Regions from separate parts of the Pseudomonas silesiensis genome, predicted to be linked through region 1. Evidence: riboswitches for the same ligand, from Rfam matches in the RefSeq annotation. Region 1 holds a riboswitch; each other region holds the start of a gene.
The links. Region 1 has a riboswitch for cobalamin ahead of cobO (cob(I)yrinic acid a,c-diamide adenosyltransferase). Riboswitches for the same ligand answer to the same signal wherever they lie in the genome.
Positions count from the first base shown of each region.

Region 2: linked by a shared signal. The riboswitch ahead of PMA3_RS10525 (ABC transporter substrate-binding protein) and the one ahead of cobO (cob(I)yrinic acid a,c-diamide adenosyltransferase) in region 1 are both predicted to bind cobalamin.
Region 3: linked by a shared signal. The riboswitch ahead of PMA3_RS12265 (CbtB domain-containing protein) and the one ahead of cobO (cob(I)yrinic acid a,c-diamide adenosyltransferase) in region 1 are both predicted to bind cobalamin.

Region 1 covers NZ_CP014870.1:4,798,139-4,804,749, forward strand. The annotation lists gene bluB (5,6-dimethylbenzimidazole synthase) at 1-647, opposite strand, end outside; gene PMA3_RS21125 (cobyrinic acid a,c-diamide synthase CobB) at 644-2,053, opposite strand; gene cobO (cob(I)yrinic acid a,c-diamide adenosyltransferase) at 2,050-2,661, opposite strand; cobalamin riboswitch at 2,743-2,975, opposite strand; gene PMA3_RS21135 (PQQ-dependent sugar dehydrogenase) at 3,089-4,402, shown strand; gene PMA3_RS21140 (O-methyltransferase) at 4,634-5,287, opposite strand; gene PMA3_RS21145 (C40 family peptidase) at 5,308-5,844, opposite strand; gene PMA3_RS21150 (C40 family peptidase) at 6,010-6,611, opposite strand, start outside.
Region 2 covers NZ_CP014870.1:2,301,793-2,308,403, forward strand. The annotation lists gene PMA3_RS10510 (RidA family protein) at 38-418, opposite strand; gene PMA3_RS10515 (ABC transporter ATP-binding protein) at 502-1,293, opposite strand; gene PMA3_RS10520 (FecCD family ABC transporter permease) at 1,290-2,306, opposite strand; gene PMA3_RS10525 (ABC transporter substrate-binding protein) at 2,303-3,316, opposite strand; cobalamin riboswitch at 3,459-3,655, opposite strand; gene PMA3_RS10530 (TonB-dependent siderophore receptor) at 3,810-5,990, opposite strand; partial or broken gene PMA3_RS31695 (biopolymer transporter ExbD) at 6,385-6,540, shown strand.
Region 3 covers NZ_CP014870.1:2,713,709-2,720,319, forward strand. The annotation lists gene metH (methionine synthase) at 1-321, opposite strand, end outside; gene nfuA (Fe-S biogenesis protein NfuA) at 642-1,226, shown strand; gene cobM (precorrin-4 C(11)-methyltransferase) at 1,289-2,035, opposite strand; gene PMA3_RS12255 (cobalamin biosynthesis protein) at 2,117-2,530, opposite strand; gene PMA3_RS12260 (CbtA family protein) at 2,527-3,234, opposite strand; gene PMA3_RS12265 (CbtB domain-containing protein) at 3,246-3,449, opposite strand; cobalamin riboswitch at 3,569-3,795, opposite strand; cobalamin riboswitch at 3,988-4,201, shown strand; gene cobW (cobalamin biosynthesis protein CobW) at 4,304-5,365, shown strand; gene cobN (cobaltochelatase subunit CobN) at 5,369-6,611, shown strand, end outside.

The DNA of each region.
Region 1 (6,611 bases):
TGACTCACTCCCCAATAATTTTCATACAGCAATTCGCCGAGCGGACGCGCCTGCGCCCAGCCTTCGAGTACCAGCATCGGCGCTGGATAAAATTCCTGGACCGGCCCCAGGCACAGCACGGCCAACGGCTTGGCGCCAACGGGCATTTCCAGCAAGTCGGCCAAGGCTTGCGGCTCGAACAACGAGACCCAACCCATGCCCAGTCCTTCGGCGCGGGACGCCAGCCACAGGTTCTGGATGGCGCAGGACAAGGAGGCCATGTCCATTTCCGGCAAGGTGCGGCGGCCGAAGATATGCCGGTCGCGATCATCCATCAGGGCAGCGACCAGTACTTCGGCGCAGTCGTTGATGCCTTCTACCTTGAGCTTCATGAATTCGTCGCTGCGCTCGCCGAGGGCTTCGGCGGTGCGGATGCGTTCTTCTTCCACCAACTGCTGGATTTTGCCGCGCAGGGCACGGTCGCTGATGCGAATGAAGCGCCAGGGCTGCATCAGGCCCACGCTCGGGGCCTGGTGGGCGGCTTCCAGCAGGCGCCGCAGTAGTTCGGGCGCGACGGTGCCGCCGGTGAAGTGGCGCATGTCGCGGCGTTCGGCGATCACACGGTAGACCGCTTCGCGTTCGGCTTCGGTAAATGCGTTGTCAGTCATGGCCTCTTCGCGAGCAAGCCCGCTCCCACATTTGATAGCGGTGCCCATGAGGTCTCTGGTACGACGCGGTCCAGTGTGGGAGCGGGCTTGCTCGCGAAGGCGTCCTCACGGTCAGGCGCGAACAGTGCGGCTACAGCAGTCGGATTCGACGGAAAATAAAAATGCACATAAGAGGCTGTCATCCGCCCCTGACGATAAACCGCCTCCGCCCCACGCCCGCCATTCGGGCTCAGCCCACGGGCAATCGGCTCAAGCCCGGTGCTGGTCAACGAATGATGATAAGTGTGCCCACGCAGCAAACCTTCCGGCAGTTCAACCGCCTGCAAAGCCAACGCAGCCAGACGCTTTTGCATCACCGCATCCCCGGCCAACAAGCCGACCAATTCGGCACGGGTGCCTTCGACATCGGTCAACGAATCCAGCAGATACAACATGCCACCGCACTCGGCCAGCAACGGTTTGCCCGCCCCATGGTGAGCGCGAATCGCGTCGAGCATCGATGTGTTCCGTGACAGCGCCACATGGTGCAATTCCGGATAACCGCCCGGCAGGTAGAGACTGTCCGCCTGCGGCAATCCGGCATCCCGGATCGGCGAGAAAAACAGTAACTCGGCGCCCATGGCGCGCAGCAGATCCAGGCTCGCGCCATAGGTGAAGGCAAAGGCTTCGTCGCGGGCCACGGCGATCCGCACGCCGGCCAACAACGGCTCGGCAGCGATCACATCGGGTGCGGCGAATTCCACGGCCGGTGGCAACGCCACCTCGCAACTGCTGGCCAGGGCATCGGCCGCTGCGTCGAGGCGCAGATCGAGATCGTTCAACTCGCTGGCCTGGACCAGCCCCAAATGACGGCTCGGCAGCTCGATCCCGGTCTCCCGGGACAAGGCGCCATACCAGCGCAAGCCTTCAGTCAGGCTGCCTTCGAGCAATTGCGCATGGCGCAAGGTGCCCACGCGGTTGGCCAGCACACCGGCAAACGGCAAGTCCGGCTGATAGCGCGCCAGCCCCAGGGCCAGCGCGCCAAAGGTCTGGGCCATGGCAGTGCCGTCGATCACACCCAGCACCGGCACACCGAAGTGCCGCGCCAGGTCGGCGCTGGACGGTGTACCGTCGAACAGCCCCATGACCCCTTCGATCAGGATCAGGTCGGCTTCACCTGCGGCTTCCCACAACAGTCGACGACTTTCCTGCTCGCCGACCATCCACATGTCCAGTTGATACACCGGCGCACCGCTGGCGCGCTCGAGAATCATCGGGTCGAGGAAGTCCGGACCGCATTTGAAGACCCGCACCTTGCGCCCCTGATTGCGGTGCAACCGGGCCAGCGCAGCGGTGACGGTGGTCTTGCCCTGACCGGAGGCCGGCGCGGCAATCAAGACCGCCGGGCAATGACGTGGCTGACTCACAATTCGACGCCTTTTTGCGCCTTGATACCGGCCTGGAACGCGTGTTTGATCACGCCCATTTCGGTCACGGTGTCGGCCAGTTCGATCATTTCCGGTTTGGCACCGCGACCGGTGACCACCACATGCTGCATCGGCGGACGCGCCTGCAAGTCGCTGAGCACCTGATCGAGGTCGAGATAACCGTGCTTGAGGGCGATGTTCAACTCATCGAGTACCACCAGGCCGATGGACGGATCGCTCAGCAGTTCCCGGGACACGGCCCAGGCGGCTTCGGCGGCCGCGATATCACGCTGACGGTCCTGGGTTTCCCAGGTGAAGCCCTCGCCCATCACATGAAACCGCACTTGCTCCGGAAAACGGCGGAAGAACAATTCTTCGCCGGTGCTGTTGCGGCCCTTGATGAACTGCACCACGCCACACTGCATGCCATGGCCCAGGGAGCGGGCGAGCATGCCAAAGGCCGAACTGCTCTTGCCTTTGCCGTTGCCGGTCAGCACCAGCAGCAGGCCGCATTCGTTCGGGGAATTGGCGATGCGTTCATCGATCACGGCTTTCTTGCGCAGCATGCGCGCCAGGTGACGTTCATCACGATCGGGGGTATCAGTCATGGGGGAGCTCTCCGTTGGGGCTGGATAACGGCGGGCAGGCACAAGAATAGACGGCAAAAAGCCTGGCATCGCCCACCGTGATGCCGCTGGATGGATCAGGCCGGTCTCCGGGCTCATGAGCGGCGCTGGCCGAACTGCGCGCCTTCCCATGTCGGCTTCGACACAGTGGCTCAAGGCGCAGTCTTCACTCATTTACCGTTGCGGGGGCAGCGTCGGGATCATGACGCTTCATCCTTCGAAGACCGTCATTCACCGACTTCCCTGTTTCACTCTGTCGGCCATGGCCACAGAGCACCTGAAACAAGCCGCGAAGGTTAGAGGGTTGGGGGTGGAGCGTCAATTGAGAAAGAGCCCCGCTGACCGGTTGAACCATCGCGCCTCTGGGCTTCTCTATGTTTGTATCACTGCGTCCATAGGGAAGATCAGCATGCGCAATCCCCAGCTCGTTCTCGTCATCGCGTTCGCCGGTGGACTCGCCGCCTGCGGTGAAACCTCCAGCCTGCAAGTCATGGACGGCACCGGACCGTCGCCCAGGCTGCCGGAACCGAACAAGACCCTGATCCCGACGGTGAACGTCGCCCCGGCGATCGGCTGGCCAGACGGCGCGAAACCCGTCGCCGCGACGGGGACTCAGGTTGCCGCCTTTGCCGAAGGCCTCGATCACCCGCGCTGGCTGTATGTATTGCCCAACGGCGACGTGCTGGTCGCTGAAACCAACGCGCCACCGAAGCCCGATGACGGCAAAGGCGTCAAAGGCTGGGTCATGAAGAAAGTCATGGGCCGTGCCGGTGCTGGCGTACCGAGCCCGAACCGCATCACGTTGCTGCGAGACAAGGACCACGATGGCATTGCCGAAACCCGGACGGTGTTCCTGGAAAACCTCAATTCGCCGTTCGGCATGACCCTGGTCGGCACTGACCTGTACGTTGCCGATACCGACCGCTTGCTGCGGTTCCACTACGAAGAGGGCGAGACGGCGATCAAGTCGCCCCCGATCAAAGTGGTCGATCTGCCGGGCGGCACGCTCAATCATCATTGGACCAAAAACGTCATCGCCAGCAAGGACGGGAGCAAGCTATACGTGACGGTGGGTTCCAACAGCAATGTCGCCGAAAACGGCATGGACCAGGAAGAAGGTCGCGCGGCGATCTGGGAAGTGGACCGCGCCACCGGCAACCATCGGATCTTTGCTTCGGGGATCCGCAATCCCAACGGCCTGGCCTGGGAACCCCAGAGTGGAGCGCTGTGGACCGCCGTCAATGAGCGTGACGAAATCGGCAGCGACCTGGTACCGGACTACATCACTTCAGTGAAGGACGGCGGGTTCTACGGCTGGCCTTACAGCTATTACGGACAACACGTCGATGCGCGCGTGACCCCGCAGAATCCGGACCTGGTGGCCAAGGCCATTGCGCCAGACTACGCGGTCGGCCCGCACACGGCATCGCTGGGCCTGACCTTTGCCGAAGGCAACACCCTGCCGACGCAGTTCAAGGAAGGCGCCTTCATCGGCCAGCATGGCTCATGGAACCGCGACCCGCACAGTGGCTATAAAGTGATTTTCGTGCCATTCAGCGCGGGCAAACCGGTCGGGCAGCCGGTCGATGTGCTCACCGGGTTCCTCACCGACGATGAAAAAGCCATGGGTCGGCCGGTGGGGGTGGTGATCGATCGGCAGGGCGGTTTGCTGGTGGCGGATGATGTGGGGAACAAGGTGTGGCGGGTGTCGGCGACTAAATAGCTGCAATACCCATCACTTACGGGACACACACAGCACCTGTGGGAGCGAGCCTGCTCCGGGCGGCGATCCGACGATGGCAGTGGACCAGGCAACATCGATGTTGACTGTGCTGGCCCCATCGCGAGCAAGCTCGCTCCCACAGGGGATCGCATTTTGATCAAACAACCCAGTCGACTCTGGGAGCGAGCTTGCTCGCGATGGGGCCAGCAAGGCCACTCAAAAATCGCCCGCCTAGCGCTTGCGGCACAAGGTCAACCCATCACCAAGCGGCAACAACGACAAATCCACCCGCACGTCATCCTTCAAGGCCCGATTGAGCCCTTGGATGGCGCGGGTATCGGCGCTTTCAGGATTGTCCTCGAGCACCCGCCCGCTCCACAGGGTGTTATCGAACACCGCCAGCCCACCGACCCGCAGCAAGCGCAGCGCATGCTCCAGATAGCTTGGGTAATTGGCTTTGTCGGCATCGATGAAGACCAGGTCGAACTGTCCTGGCTGATCCAGCTGGGCCAGGGTTTCCAGCGCTGGCGCCAACCGCAGATCGATCCGCTGCGCCAGACCCGCCTCCTGCCAGTAACGGCGCGCGGTCGCGTTGTAGTCGCCGGGGATGTCGCAGCAGATCAGCGAACCGTCATCCGGCAATGCCGCCGCCATGCACAAGGCGCTGTAACCGGTGAAGGTACCTACTTCCAGCACACGCCTGGCGCCGGTGAGTTTCACCAGCAACGCAAGGAATTGCCCCTGTTCCGGCGCCACCTGCCAGCGCGCCATGGGCAGCGCCTGGGTTTCATCACGCAAGCGCTTGAGCAGCGGCGTCTCCCTGAGGGAGACGTCGAGCAGGTATTGATACAGGGAATCATCGAGATTGAGCGTGCGAGCGGTCATGACCAGATTCTTCAAGCTATCTATGGGTTATGGGCCAGATGCTCTGGTTGTAACACACGCTTGGCGCTCAGGTAGGCTTTCTGCCAATAGGACTTGGACAAGCTGTCGAGCTTGACCGTACCGCCCGTGGCCGGCGCATGGACAAAGCGACCTTCACCGACATAGATCCCGGCGTGGCTGACCTGGGAGCCGCCATTGGTGGCAAAGAACAACAGGTCACCGGTCTGCAGGCCTTCCTTGCCGACACTGGCCGCTTGCATGCCGATCATCTCGCGCGTCGTGCGCGGCAAGGCAATACCGGCAACATCGCGGTAGACGTAGCCGATCAGCCCGCTGCAATCAAAGCCCGAATCTGGCGTATTGCCGCCCCACCGATAGGGCGTGCCGACGAGGCCGAGCGCACGAAACAGTACGTCTTCGGCGGCGGGAGAAAAGGCTTGGGAAGGACCGAAAACCAGCGGCGCGCGAATCACCGGTGCTGGCGGTGGTGTGCGGCTGGCGCAGGCGCTGAGCAGCGCTGCAAAGAACATGATTGCGAGGCGGGCCGACATCGTCATGGGCAGAACATCCTGATCTCGCTGCGGCTTTTTCCACCGACAGGGCAGAAAAGAAAACCGCCTGCGCAGGACGCAGGCGGTTTGCCATCAATATTAGATCAGGATTCTAGCTGCTGCACGGCAAACTTCAAGTAAGACTTTAAGTTCACCTTACAAAATGTCCGCTTACTTGCGTGCCGTGACGATCGTCGGGGTCGAATCCGGCGCCATGGCGAGCGCGCGCTTGGCTTCGATGAAGGTCTTGCTCCAGTAGCTGTCGCCCAGGCTGTCAATCCGCACACCACCGCTGCGGCGGCTGCTGGAATGGATGAACTGGTTGTCGCCCAGGTAGATCCCGGCGTGACTGACGCGCCCACGACGGCCATTGGTGGCGAAGAACAACAAGTCACCTGGCTTCAGATCGCTGCGGGTCACCAACGGGGCGTCCACGTTGATCATTTCCCGAGTCGAGCGCGGCAGGTTCATACCGGCCTCTTCACGAAACAGATAACCAATGAAACCGCTGCAATCGAAGCCGGCCTCGGAGGTGCCACCGAAACGGTAACGGGTGCCGATCAGGGACATGCCGCGTTCGAGGATGCTGTCGGCCAGAACCGGAAGCTGGTAGGACTTGCCATTGCCGAAGCTGGCGAGCTCTTTATCGGAGGCTGCCTCTTGCTCGATCGCTTCCTGGAGAAGAACGGAACTCGATTGGGCGGTAACGGAATTGATAACCTGCTGATTTTGCTCTTGCTGGGGCGCTGGAGTATGAGCAGCGCAACCGAACA
Region 2 (6,611 bases), 2.5 Mb from region 1:
GAACGCCTGCGCAAGTTGACTGCGAGCGCTAGCGGGCTCAGCCCTTGGCGGCCATCGCGGTGACTTCGACCCGCATGCCTTCCACTGCCAGTGAGGCCACGCCAACGGCGGCGCGCACTGGCCACGGCTTGGCGAAGAAGCGCTGGTAGACCTCGTTGAAGGCGGCGCGGTCGGCCATGTCGGTGAGGTAGATGGTCAGGTGCAGGACCCGGTCCATGGAACTGCCGGCGCGCTCCAGCGCGACCTTGAGTGCCTGCAGTGTGCATTCGCTTTGCTCGATGATGCCGCCGAGTTCCAGGCTGCCGTCGGCACGGGTGGGGATCTGGGTGGAGACCAGGATTCCGCCGAAACCGGCGACGTCGGAGGAGATGGAGTCCGCGTCGGGATCGGGTACGAAGGTGATGTCTTGGTTTGCCATGAGGATCTCTTGTTGAAGGGTGATGAGCTGGGGGGCTTGCGCCTTTTAGCAGGGTGATACGGGGTTGATTCTACATCGACCGCTCAAACAGAACGAAACCGCAGAATAGGCGCGCCGTCAAAAGGGTCGGTCAGATAATGCGCGTGCACGCCAAACGTATCCTGCAAGCGCTGCGGGGTCAGCACCTCAAGCGGCTTTCCGAGGGCCACCAGTCGCCCCCGTTCCAGTACCGCCAGACGATCGCAGCTCAGCGCCTGATTCAGGTCATGCAGGGCGATCAATGTTGTCACTGGCAGCGCCTGCACCACGTTCAGGATCGCGAGTTGGTGTTGGATGTCCAGGTGATTGGTCGGTTCGTCCAGCAACAGTATCTGCGGGCGTTGGGCCAGGGCGCGGGCGATGTGGACACGCTGGCGTTCGCCGCCGGACAGGCTGTGCCAGGTCCGGTCTTTCAGGTGCGCCGCATCGACGTCGCACAGTGCCTGCTGGACGATGGCGGCATCCTCGTTCGACCACGGACTCAAGGCCGACAGCCAGGGCGTCCGGCCCAGCGCCACGGCATCGAACACATTGATGGCATCCAGCGTGTCAGCCTGTTGCTCGACCACCGCCAGGGTTTGCGCAACGGTTCGCCGCGCCAGCGTCTTGAGGCGCTGGCCGTTGAGGTGGATGTCCCCCTGGCTGGGGGCGCGCACGCCAGCCAGCAGTTTGAGCAGCGTGGATTTGCCCGAGCCGTTGGGCCCGACGAGGCCCAGGGTCTCGCCTCGGCGCACGTCCAAGTAGATATCGTGCAGCAATTGGGCGTCGCGAACCTGGAACCCGAGGCCGGAACAACTCAGCACGCAATCGCCGATAACCGGGTGGGCGGCATTCATCGGGCATTCCTCCGGCCGATCAGGATCAACGCGAACACCGGCGCGCCGACCAATGCCGTGATGACCCCGACCGGGATCACCTGGCCTTTGATCAGGGTTCGCGACAGCACATCGGCGGCGATCAGAAACAGCGCACCGCCCAGCGCACTGGCCGGCAGCAGGCGCGCATGGCGGGTGCCCAGCAGCAGTCGCACGGCATGGGGAATGACCAGCCCGACGAAGCCGATGGAGCCGACAATCGAGACCATCACGGCCGTCACCAGGGCGGCGCAGCTGATCAGCAGCAATTGCACCCGGCGTACCGGGATGCCGAGCGAAGCGGCGGAGTCGGCACCAAAGGTGAAGGCGTCCAGCGCCCGCCGATGCCACAGGCAAACGGCAAGACCGGCCACTGCCACCGGGACGGCCAGCCACACCGACGGCCAGCGCACCCCGCTGAGATTGCCCAGCAACCAGAACATGATGCCCCGGGCCTGCTCGGAACTGGCCGACTTGGTGATCAGGAACGCCGTGAGCGCATTGAATAGCTGCGAACCGGCAATCCCCGCGAGGATGATTTGCCCGGTGCCGCCGGGTGAGCCGCTGGCACGGGCCAGCAATACCACCAGGGCGAAGGCGGCAACAGCCCCGGCAAACGCCCCGACCGACAGCGAAATCAGGCCCGCCCCCAGCCCCAGCAACGCCACCAGTACCGCGCCCGTCGAGGCGCCGGCGGAGATACCCAGCAGGTAAGGATCGGCCAACGGATTGCGCAACAGCGATTGCAGGACCACCCCGCACGTGGCCAGGCCCGCCCCGCAGGCCGCCGCCACCAGCGCGCGGGTCAGGCGATAATTCCAGACGATGCCTTCGTCGATCGGGTCGAGGACATGGCCGGCAGCCCACAGTTTGTTGGCCAGCACCTGGAATACCACAGCCGGATCGATGGGCGTTTCACCGATGGCCACGCCGGCAATGATGGCCAGCAGCAGCGTCATGGCGGCCAGCAATGTGCGAATCAACGTCCTGATCATTTCGGCAGGTCATAGCCGTCGATGGCGGATGCCAGGGTGGCCAGACCGTCGAACATTCTGACGCTGGCCTGCATGGCCATGGCGTCGAGGATGATGATGCGGTTGTTTTTCACCGCGTCCATGTTGCGGGTCACCGGGTCGCTGCGCAGGAAGGCCAGTTTCTTGAGGTGGTCGTCAGCGGGGAAGCGTCGGCGATCCATGCGCGCGATGACCAGAAACGTCGGGTTAGCCTTGGCGATGGTTTCCCAGCCGACGGTCGGCCATTCTTCGTCCGATTGCACCACGTTACGCACACCCAGGGTGTTGAGCATGAAGTCGGGAATGCCCTTGTGCCCGGCGACATAAGGGTCGATATCCAGGCTGGCACTGGAGAACCAGAACAGCGCGCTGGTGTGCTTCAGGTCCTTGTCCTGCACCGTGGCGACAGACCTCGCCAGGCTGGCCTTGAGTTCGTCGTTCAACTGCCGGCCACGTTCCTGCACATCGAAAATCTCCGCCAGTTGGCTGATGCTTTTGTAAATGCTGTCGATGCGAAACGCCTCCAGCCGCGTGCCGTCGGCACCGACCAGGTTGTCTTTGGCTTCGCAGTCGGAGGGCATCAGGTAGGTCGGGATCTGCAGCTCGTGAAACTGCTCGCGGGTACCGACCACGCCTTGCGGGCCGACCATCCACTCCAGTTCTACCGCCACCAGTTGCGGGCGTTTGCCGATGACCGCCTCGAAGCTCGGCTCGTTATCGGCCAGGCGCGGGATCGGGTCGTTCGCTGTCTTGTATTGGGCCAGCACCTCGTTGAACCACAGCGACGTGCCGACCAGCGTGTTGCCAAGCCCCAGGGCGAAGAGCATTTCGGTGCCGGCCTGGCCGATGGTCACGGCGCGGCTCGGTGCCTGCTCGAAGGTCAGGGTGCTGCCGCAGTTCTCGACCGTCAGGGGGTAGTGGGTCGGGGCCGCGTGGGCGAGGGTGGACAGACCCAGCGCCGTGACGAGGGTGGCAAGGCGTGACAGCAGCATGACGCAATCTCCAGTGGACCGTACTCGGGGCAGGGGTACGGACTGGAAACACATCATCGAACGCTGCCAATAAAGCACTGACGTGGCGCTCACTGAACGTGACGCACGGCGCAAGGATGTCCTTCCCGGACACCCCGCCGGTTAGTGATTTGCTTGGCCGGCAGGTCTCCTGACTGATGCGTCGACGCCTGGCTCCAGCCTTCCCGGGAGTGATCCCAGTGGTCATTTCAGGAGCAGGCTCAGCACCTACAGTTGCGGGGGCAGTTCCGATTGATGCCGTGTCGGGCATCTCGGATTCCCTATTAATCCCATGTGGAAACCGGCGGCCGGCATGGTAGTCGATCATGCCGTTCAATGGTCCAGTATTTTTTCTCGGGTGCCGAGGGGGACGCTCGACTGTTCGCCAGGCATCCTCCTCAGTCCGGGTTCCATACCGTCCCCAACGCCGGGCACCTGCTCGATATGGCTCCTGGAACGATAGGTGGCGCAATCATCAGAAGTTAATGGAGGCGCTCAACCGGGCCGTCAGCGGCGCACCCTGGAACAGGTAGCCGTCGCCCAGGTATTCGCCGGCGTCACGCCAGTAGCGCTTGTCGAACAGGTTGTCCACGGTCAGGCGGAACACCGTGTCGTAACCGTCGATGCGGGTGCTGTAGCGGCTGCCGACGTTGAAAATGGCGTAGGCGCCGGTCTCTACTCCGCCTTGGCGATTGGCGTATTTGCTGGCGCTGTATTGCACCCCGCCGAGCAGGGCCAGGCCATCGATCCCGGGCAGGGCGTAGTCGCCCTGGAGGTTTGCACGCAGCGTCGGCACATTGATTGCCTGATGACCTTCATAGGCCGGCGTGCCGCTGTCGCTGACCCGGGCGCGGATCGCCGCGACACTGGCGGCGATCTGCAGGCGCTGGCTGGCCCAGCCGTTGGCAGAAAGTTCCAGGCCGGTGTTCTTCTGTTCGCCCTGCTGGGTGAAGGTGAACGTGCCGTCGTCATTGGGTCGGGAGTACTGGTACGCCTGGCGGATCTGGAACAGCGCCGCGGCCAGGCTGATGCGCTGCCAGTCGTACTTGATGCCCGCCTCGATCTGCCGGGACACGGTTGGCGCGAGGATTTCAAAGGCGTTGGTGGTGAACCACGCCGCTTCGCCGCCCAGGGACAAACCCTTGCTGTAGCGGGTGTACAGCGCCAGGTTGTGCAGCGGCTTGTAGATCAGCGCGGCCTGGGGCAGGAACACATAGCGTTGGGTGTGCCGGGTAGTCTCGCCCTGGCTGTCGAAGGTCTCTTCATCCAGGCGCACCTCACGCCCGCCGAGCACGGTCTGCCATTGTTCGTTGAAGCTGATCCGGTCATTGAAGAACAGCCCGTACTGGCGGCTGTCCAGGCGACGGTAGGAATCGTTGAGCGGACCGTCGTAGCGTGCGAAATCCGCTGGTTCGCTATCGATATTGGCGCTGCCGATCATCACGTTGATGGTGTCGCGTTTATCCACCACGCGGCGAAACGCGCTGGCGCCTACGCTCAGTTCGTGACCGAGGCCAACGGTGTCGAAGGCGCCAGTGAAGGCAGCCTGGACCTCGTCATTGCGACGGGTATCGTCCGGGCTGCGGAAGTCGTAGAGGTCGTAGTCGCCCTCGGGGCTGAAGTAGTTGGGCACCGCGGCGCTGGCGCAACTGGCGGAACCGTAGCAACCCCAGGCGAACGCGCTGTAGTCATCGATCACCACCCGGCTGCGCGAGGCGCTGATAGTGCCTTTCCAGGTATCGCTGAAGCGATATTCGAAGTTGCCGTTGAGGTTCAGCGCATCAGTGGTGACGGGGTTCGAGCCGCTCTGGTGTGCCAGCAGTTTTTTCGGCGAGGTATGGTGTGGCAGGCGGGTGCCGCCAAGCAATTGATAGCCCGGCGCCGAGCGTTGTTCCCTGGTCTGGTACTCGGCATCCAGTTGCAGCAGGGCATCGGGGCTGATGTTCCAGTCGAAGGCCAGGGAGGCGAAGTCGCGCTGGCCATTAGTGTGCTCGACATAGGAATGCAGCTCTTCATGGGCCACGTTGGCGCGTAACCCGAATTGCTGTTCATTGCCGAAGAATCCGCCCACATCCGTGGCCAGGTAACCGCTGCCACGGTCGTCCGTGGAGACAGTGACCGAGCGCACGTTGGCCGGCCGCTTGGTCACGTAGTTGACCAGCCCGCCGGGCTCGCTGACGCCGCTCTGCAAACCGGAAAGCCCCTTGAGCAATTCCACCTGCTGTTTGTTTTCCAGGCCGACGTTCTGCTCGCCGGTGATGGTGCGGCCGTTGATCTTGTAGCTGCTGGCGGAGTTGAGCGAGAAGCCACGCACGACGAAGTTTTCGTAGTAGCCGACCGGCGCGTAGCTCTCACCCACCGAGGCATCGTTCTGCAGGACTTCGCTGAGCAGACGGGCCTGCCGATCCTTGATCAAGGCTTCGGTGACCACTGAAATCGAGGCTGGCGTATCGAGCAATGGCGTCGCGTCGAAACCGCCGACCGAGGCGCTGTGGGCCTGGTAGCCGGAGGTGTCTTCGCCCGTCACGGTCACCGCCGGCAGTTCGGTGTCGGCAGCCTGCGCGGTGGGGGCCAGCAGCAGGCCCAGGGCCAGAAGATTGTGCGTGAACCGTGGTGCGGACGCTCCCTCGCGGGATGTCCGGTGAAGCCTATCCATGAAAACTCCTCGACGATTGCGAGCACGGGCCAGGCGAACACCGGGCACAGGCACCCAGGCGCGCTCCGGGGCAGAGCCGTGCTGTTGAAACAGGAAAAAGCGATGTGTGCCCGGAGGGCGTCAGGCCGGAGTTGCTCCGGTGGTTATTGGCAAGTCTGAATCCGCGGCCATTCTTGAAGCGAGGCATCATACAAGAGGACGTTGTCGCGTCCGACGATTATCAGCGCCAGGGCCACCACAGCTGCAGAAATGCAGAGCACCAGCGGCTCGTGCGTATGGGGCAGGTCCCAATCCAGCAGCGGCTTCAGATGCGCTGTCGGCAGGTACAGACACTAAGGGGCCATCAGGTTGCGGGCCGGCAGAGTGAGGCTGTCGGGAATATGTCCGCGTCGGGGCGGCCAAGGCGAACAACCCTGATGTGCAGGTGCAGGTGCAGGTGCAGGTGCAGCTGCAGGCGGACAATGGGGTGAATTATGGCGAGGTGGCGCGAGCCATGGCATCGATTGAGCGGGCGGGGATTAGCAAGTTGTCGGTGATTACGGCGAAGTAGGAAATGTTACGGCAAGACCATGCTTGTTTCTTCTGGCCGCTCTCGAGCGGCTTTTTATTGCTGTATGTTGC
Region 3 (6,611 bases), 2.1 Mb from region 1:
GTTCAACTCATACGCCAGGCCTTGCATGCCATAGTCGGCCTGGGACACCTGGGTGGCGTTGAAGGTGTTGGTTTCCAGAATGTCGGCGCCGGCATCCAGGTAGGCCTTTTCGATCGAGCCGATCACGTCCGGGCGGGTCAGGATCAACAGGTCGTTGTTGCCCTTGACGTCACTCGGCCAGTCGGCGAAACGCTTGCCGCGGTAATCCTGCTCCTCGAGCTTGTAGCTCTGGATCATCGTGCCCATGCCGCCATCGAGTATCAGGATGCGCTCTTTGAGGGCGTGCTTGAGAGCTTGAAGGCGAACGCTGCGATCGGACATTGGGACTACTCGAAAAGACCATGACGAAGGGCCGGGATGATAGCAAACCTGTGCGGTTTTGGAGCATGTTGCGGTTTTGCATGAATCTGGCTCATGTTGGCGCGCTACCAACCGCAGTACTGTAAGAGCGAGGCTTGCCCGCGAAGAACGATAACGCGGTATGGCAGATACACCGCAGCGTCTGGTTCGCCGGCAAGCCTGGCTCCTACGGGCGGCGTTTGGATGTTGTTGCCATGCCTACACTTTCCCGACAAAAATACTAGGACTTTGTCCGGCGCCTCGATTGGCGTAAACTGCGCCCAAGCCTGCGAGGAGTTTCCATGACCGCTATTACCATTACCGACGCCGCCCACGACTATCTGGCCGATCTGCTCTCCAAGCAGAACACCCCGGGTATCGGCATTCGCGTCTTTATCACCCAGCCTGGCACCCAGTACGCCGAAACCTGCATTGCCTACTGCAAGCCGGGCGAAGAAAAACCTGAAGACACGGCGCTGGGGCTGAAAAGCTTCACTGCCTACATCGATTCGTTCAGCGAAGCCTTCCTGGACGACGCGGTAGTCGACTACGCCACCGACCGCATGGGCGGCCAGCTGACCATCAAGGCGCCAAACGCCAAAGTACCGATGGTGAATGCCGACAGCCCGATCAACGAGCGCATCAACTATTACCTGCAGACCGAGATCAACCCGGGGCTCGCGAGCCACGGCGGTCAGGTCAGCCTGATCGATGTGGTCGACGATGGCATCGCCGTGCTGAAATTCGGCGGCGGCTGCCAGGGATGCGGCCAGGCAGACGTTACCTTGCGCGAAGGCATCGAGCGTACTCTGCTTGAGCGAGTTCCCGAGCTCAAGGGCGTTCGCGACGTGACTGACCACACGCAGAAAGAAAACGCCTACTACTAAGGTGTTCGCTGCGACATGAAAAACGGCGCCCCGTGAGCGCCGTTTTTTATGGGTGAAATTCCCTATGGCCGATACAAATGCGCATGCCCGGCGCGATACAGCGATGATTCACTGAAATGATCGCTCCCCAACACCCGACCCACCAGAATCAACGCCGTCCTTCGAAACCCCTTCGCCTCGACTTTCCCGGCAATATCCTCAAGCGTCCCAACCACCCAATCCTGGTCCGGCCAGGTCGCCCGGTGTATCACTGCGATCGGACAGTCCGCACCGTAATGGGGCAGCAATTCGACCAGGATCTTCTGCAGGTGATTGACCCCCAGATGGACCGCCATGGTCGCTCCATGCTGCGCCAGGCTGCCGAGCTCTTCACCGGCGGGCATGCTTGTCTTGTCGGCGTAACGGGTCAGAATCACGCTCTGCGACACATCCGGCAAGGTCAGCTCTGCACCCAGAAGCGCCGCGCAGGCCGCTGTCGCGGTCACGCCGGGAATGATTTCAAAGGCAATGTCGAGCTCGCGCAGGTAGCGAATCTGCTCGCCAATGGCGCCATACAGGCTCGGATCGCCGGAGTGCACCCGCGCCACATCCTGGCCCTTGGCATGGGCGCTCTTGATCAGCTCGATGATCTGTTCCAGGTGCAGTTCGGCGCTGTTCACGAGCTGTTCGGCCTGATGGCCTTCGAGCACGGCGGCGGGCACCAGGGAGCCGGCATAGATGATCACCGGGCAGCTGCGAATCAGCCGTTGGCCTTTGACGGTGATCAGTTCCGGGTCGCCGGGACCTGCGCCAATGAAGTAGACAGTCATCGTCGGTTCCTGTGAAAAAGGGCCAGGGCAAGGCTTCAGATGAAGATTGCTCATGATCGAAAGCGGGGATTATCGGGGTTTTTACGCCGCGCCAGCCAACGCGAGGGTGGCCTGGGCATATTTCTGTCGCGAAATCAGCAGTTTTGCCGGCGCCTGGGCCAGTTGTTCGGCCAGGGCCAGGGCGGCGCTTTCGGCGACGCCGTAACAGCCGGTGCGTTCGAACGCGATGTCCGAACGGTGGCTGAGTTGCGGCTGATAACCGGCCAGCTGTTCGCTGCTGAAATACATCAGCGGCAACTCGAGCTGCGCGGCCAGTTCGATGAGGCCCGGTTCTTCGCGCTTCAGGTCGATGCTGGCCAGGGCCTTGACCTGGCTCAGCTCGATTCGATGAGCCTGCAGCGCCTGGTCGAGCAATGCGCGCAACGTGCTGACGGGGCAGCCGCGCTGGCAGCCCAGGCCGACCACCAGGGTCGGCACGGCGCTGTTATCGGTCATGCTTGGTATTGGCCATCGCTTTTGCGGCGGAACAACCAGGCGCTGACCAGGCCCAGGGCCAGCCAGAACGCGACGTTGGTCAGCTGCGAAGCGATTTTGAATTGCGACTCGAGGGCTTGCGGCGCGAGCATCGAGTGCACTTCCGGTTGTGGCGCGCCTATCACGTGGGGAACAGCGAGGATCGCGGCGCCCAGGACCTTCATCAGCCAGTGACGGCTGAACACGATCAGGGCGATGCCGGCCGCGGTGGAGGCCGCTGTGCCGATCCACCAGATCTGTCGTTGCGCCAGATCGGCCGCGGCAGTTCCCGGCAGCTCAGGCGGCAGGCCCAGGGTCGGGGCGAGTACGAAGGTCGCATAGCCGGCCAGGCCCCAGAGCAGGCCCTGGGAGGTTTTGGTCGGGGCGCGCAAGGTATAGAGACCGGCCAGCATCAACGCGAAACCGACTGCGACCACCAGGTTGCCGCCGGTGGTCGACAGCACGCGCTGCCAGCCGTCTTCCGGCTCCCAGGCCTCGGCATCGTGGGTATGAGCGACGACAGCGCCCGCGGCGTGTTCATGGATTTCAACAGCCGCCGGTTCGGATTTTTCGTAGGTCTCGGCCTGCATAATCAGCGGCGAAACCCAGAAACTTTGCAGCAGGGTCAGCAACAGGGCAGCCAGCAGCCCGCTGAAACCCGCGGTTTGCGCGATACGCTTGATCATGTCGGCAGGTCTCAATGGCACGGGAAGGCGGCGCTGTGACGGGTATCGTGCGCGGCATTGTGCACCGACTCGATGTGCGAGAAACCGGCGAAATACACAAGGCACGCGCCAAGGATCGACGCACACGCGGCGGCGGTCAGGCGTTGAGTCAGGGTCGTGGTGCTGCTGGCGGTGCTCTTGTCTGTGTTGCTGCCGGTGCTGCTGATGATCGACATGGCGCTTCCCTCTGGTCTGTCAGCGGGTGAATAGAGCGCATGGAAAATCCCTGCGCACCAGACGCGCAGAGGCTCAACAGCGCCCGCCCACCGCGGGTTTGTTATGCGGTGAACGTAACGTTCACCGGGTGTTGCGGGCCGGTCTCCGGGCTCACGAGGGGGCAGGCTGTCGCCTGGACCTGTAAGCGTCACCTTCCCATGCCGAACTGCAGGCACAGTGGATCTGACGCTTCGCTCGCTTACCGTTGCGGGGGCAGCACCGGACTGACATGGCCTTGAGTAAAGCACATGATTCACCGGTTTCCCGTTTCACCCTGTGAAGGGCACCCGTAACAAGGCGTGTAGGAGAGCATGGGCGGGGGTTGGGCGTCAATTGGCAGGGGTTCTCATTCGAGACCGAGGCGCTCCATTCGCGGGCGAGCCTCGCTCCTACAGGTCGGCGGCGCTCTTGTAGGAGCGAGCGGTGCGGCGATCCGACTTGCCCGCGAAGGTGTCCTGACGGCTGACCACAAGACATTGACCCGCCCCCACACCATGCGTAGCCTTGCGCTTTCGAGGTTCTTCGGCATCTGCCGAAGCTAAGAAGGGAACGCGGTCGATGCCGCGGCTGCCCCCGCAACTGTGAACGGTGATGTTCGCTGCCACGCCACTGCAAACCCTGATCCGTCAGGTTCGCGGGAAGGCGCAGCAAACGCCAGTCGAACGACTGGCACACCGTCAGCCAGGAGACCTGCCTCGTTACAGATTCTCACTACAACCGGGCGGGGTGATCCGGTGGCGGAACTCTTGCGCGCGTGCACCTGCACGCTGCGATTGTCGTCCCGTATGCCCGCCACCTTGCCAAAGGGCATCCAATGAAAACACTGGCCAAACTCCCCGTCACCATCGTTACCGGCTTCCTCGGCTCGGGCAAGACCACCTTGCTGCGGCACATGCTCGACAACGCCCAGGGCCGTCGCATCGCGGTGATCGTCAACGAGTTTGGCGAACTGGGCATCGACGGTGAAATCCTCAAGCAGTGCACCATCGGCTGCACCGAGGAAGAAGCCAGCGGCCGTGTCTACGAACTGGCCAACGGCTGCCTGTGCTGCACCGTCCAGGAAGAATTCTTCCCGGTGATGCGCGAACTGGTGGCCCGTCGTGGCGACCTCGATCACATTCTCATCGAAACCTCGGGCCTGGCCCTGCCAAAACCACTGGTGCAAGCCTTCCAGTGGCCGGAAATCCGCAGCGCCTGCACCGTTGACGCGGTGATCACCGTAGTCGACAGCCCGGCCGTCGCTGCCGGCACCTTCGCCGCCTTCCCGGACCAGGTCGACGCCATGCGCAAACTCGACCCGAACCTGGACCACGAATCGCCGCTGCACGAACTGTTCGCCGACCAACTGGCCAGCGCCGACCTGGTGATCCTCAACAAGGCCGATCTGATCAGCCCTGAAGATCTGGCCCGGGTGCGCCTGGAAGTCGCCGAAGAACTGCCGCCCGCGGTGAAAGTCATCGAAGCCAGCAGCGGCCGCCTGCCACTGGACGTACTGATCGGCCTCGGTGCCGGTTCCGAAGAACACATCGACAGCCGTCACAGCCATCATGATCATCACCACGAAGGCGAGGACGACCACGACCACGACGCCTTCGATTCGATTTCCATCGAACTGCCGCAAGCCGACGAAAGCCTGCTGCTGGATGCCTTGACCCAACTGGTGGTCCAGCACGGCATCCTGCGCGTCAAGGGTTTCGCCGCGATCCCGGGCAAGCCGATGCGCCTGTTGATCCAGGGCGTGGGCACGCGCTTCGACAAGCATTTCGACCGTCAGTGGGGTGCCGATGAAGCTCGCACCACGCGCCTGGTGTTGATTGGCCAGGAACTGGACGCGGCACTGCTCGAAGCGCAATTGCGCGCCGCACTCAGCGTTTAAGCCATGCACCTGCTCAGGACCCAGCCCGGCGGTTTCGTGTCGGATGACAACATCGCCGACCTTGGACAGACCCCCGCCGAGCTGGTGATCCTGTGCAGCGGCGACTCCAGCCTGGCGCTGCTCGCCGAAGCGGCGCAGCAATTGCCGGACGATTACCCGAGCGTGCGCCTGGCCAATCCGATGCAGGTGCAGAATCACGCCTCGGTCGACCTGTATGTCGACGAAGTGCTGCGTCACGCCAAGGTCATCCTGATTTCACTGCACGGCGGCATTGCCTATTGGCGCTATGGCGTCGAGCAGTTGGTGGCGCTGTCCGAGCGCGGTGTGCAGCTGATCCTGGTGCCCGGCGATGATCGTCCGGATCCGGAACTCAGCGACCTGAGCACCGTGGATGCGCAAGACCGCGACCGGCTCTGGCATTACCTGCGTCAGGGCGGCATGGCCAACGCACTCGACCTGTTTCGCTGCCTCGCCAATCGTTGGCTGGATCGCGACTACGCCTGGGCCGAGCCGCAGACCTTGCCGCGCACCGCGATCTATCACCCACAAAAAAGCCCCGCCGCACTGCAGGATTGGCAAGCCGACTGGCAAGCCGGTCAACCGGTAGCGGCCGTGCTGTTTTACCGCTCGCACCTGCAGGCGGCGAACACCGCTTTCATCGACGTTTTCTGCCAGCGGTTGCAGGCGACGGGGCTTAACCCGCTGCCGATTGCCGTGGCCAGTTTGAAAGAGCCCGGCTGCCTGGCCGTGGTCGAAGACCTGCTGGATGAAGTCGCTGCCGAGGTGATTCTCAACACCACCGGTTTCGCCCAGTCGAGCCCCGAAGCGCCGCAGCTGCGACCGTTTCGCCGCAACATTCCGGTGATCCAGGCCATTTGCGCCCAAGACAACGAACCCGGTTGGCGCGCCAGCGAGCAGGGCCTCGGTCCGCGTGACCTGGCGATGCACATCGCGCTGCCGGAACTGGACGGGCGGATCATCAGCCGGCCGATCAGTTTCAAGGACCTGGCCTGGCGCAGTGAGCGCAGCCAGTCGGACGTGGTGTGTTATCGACCACAACCGGAACGCATGGATTTCGTCGCCGAACTGGCCCGACGCTGGATCGATCTGGGGCGGGTACCCAATGGCGAGAAACGCATTGCGCTGATCCTGGCCAACTACCCGACTCGCGACGGTCGCATCGGCAACGGGGTCGGTCTCGACACACCTGCCGCGGCGCTGAACATCCTGCGTGCGCTGCATAAAG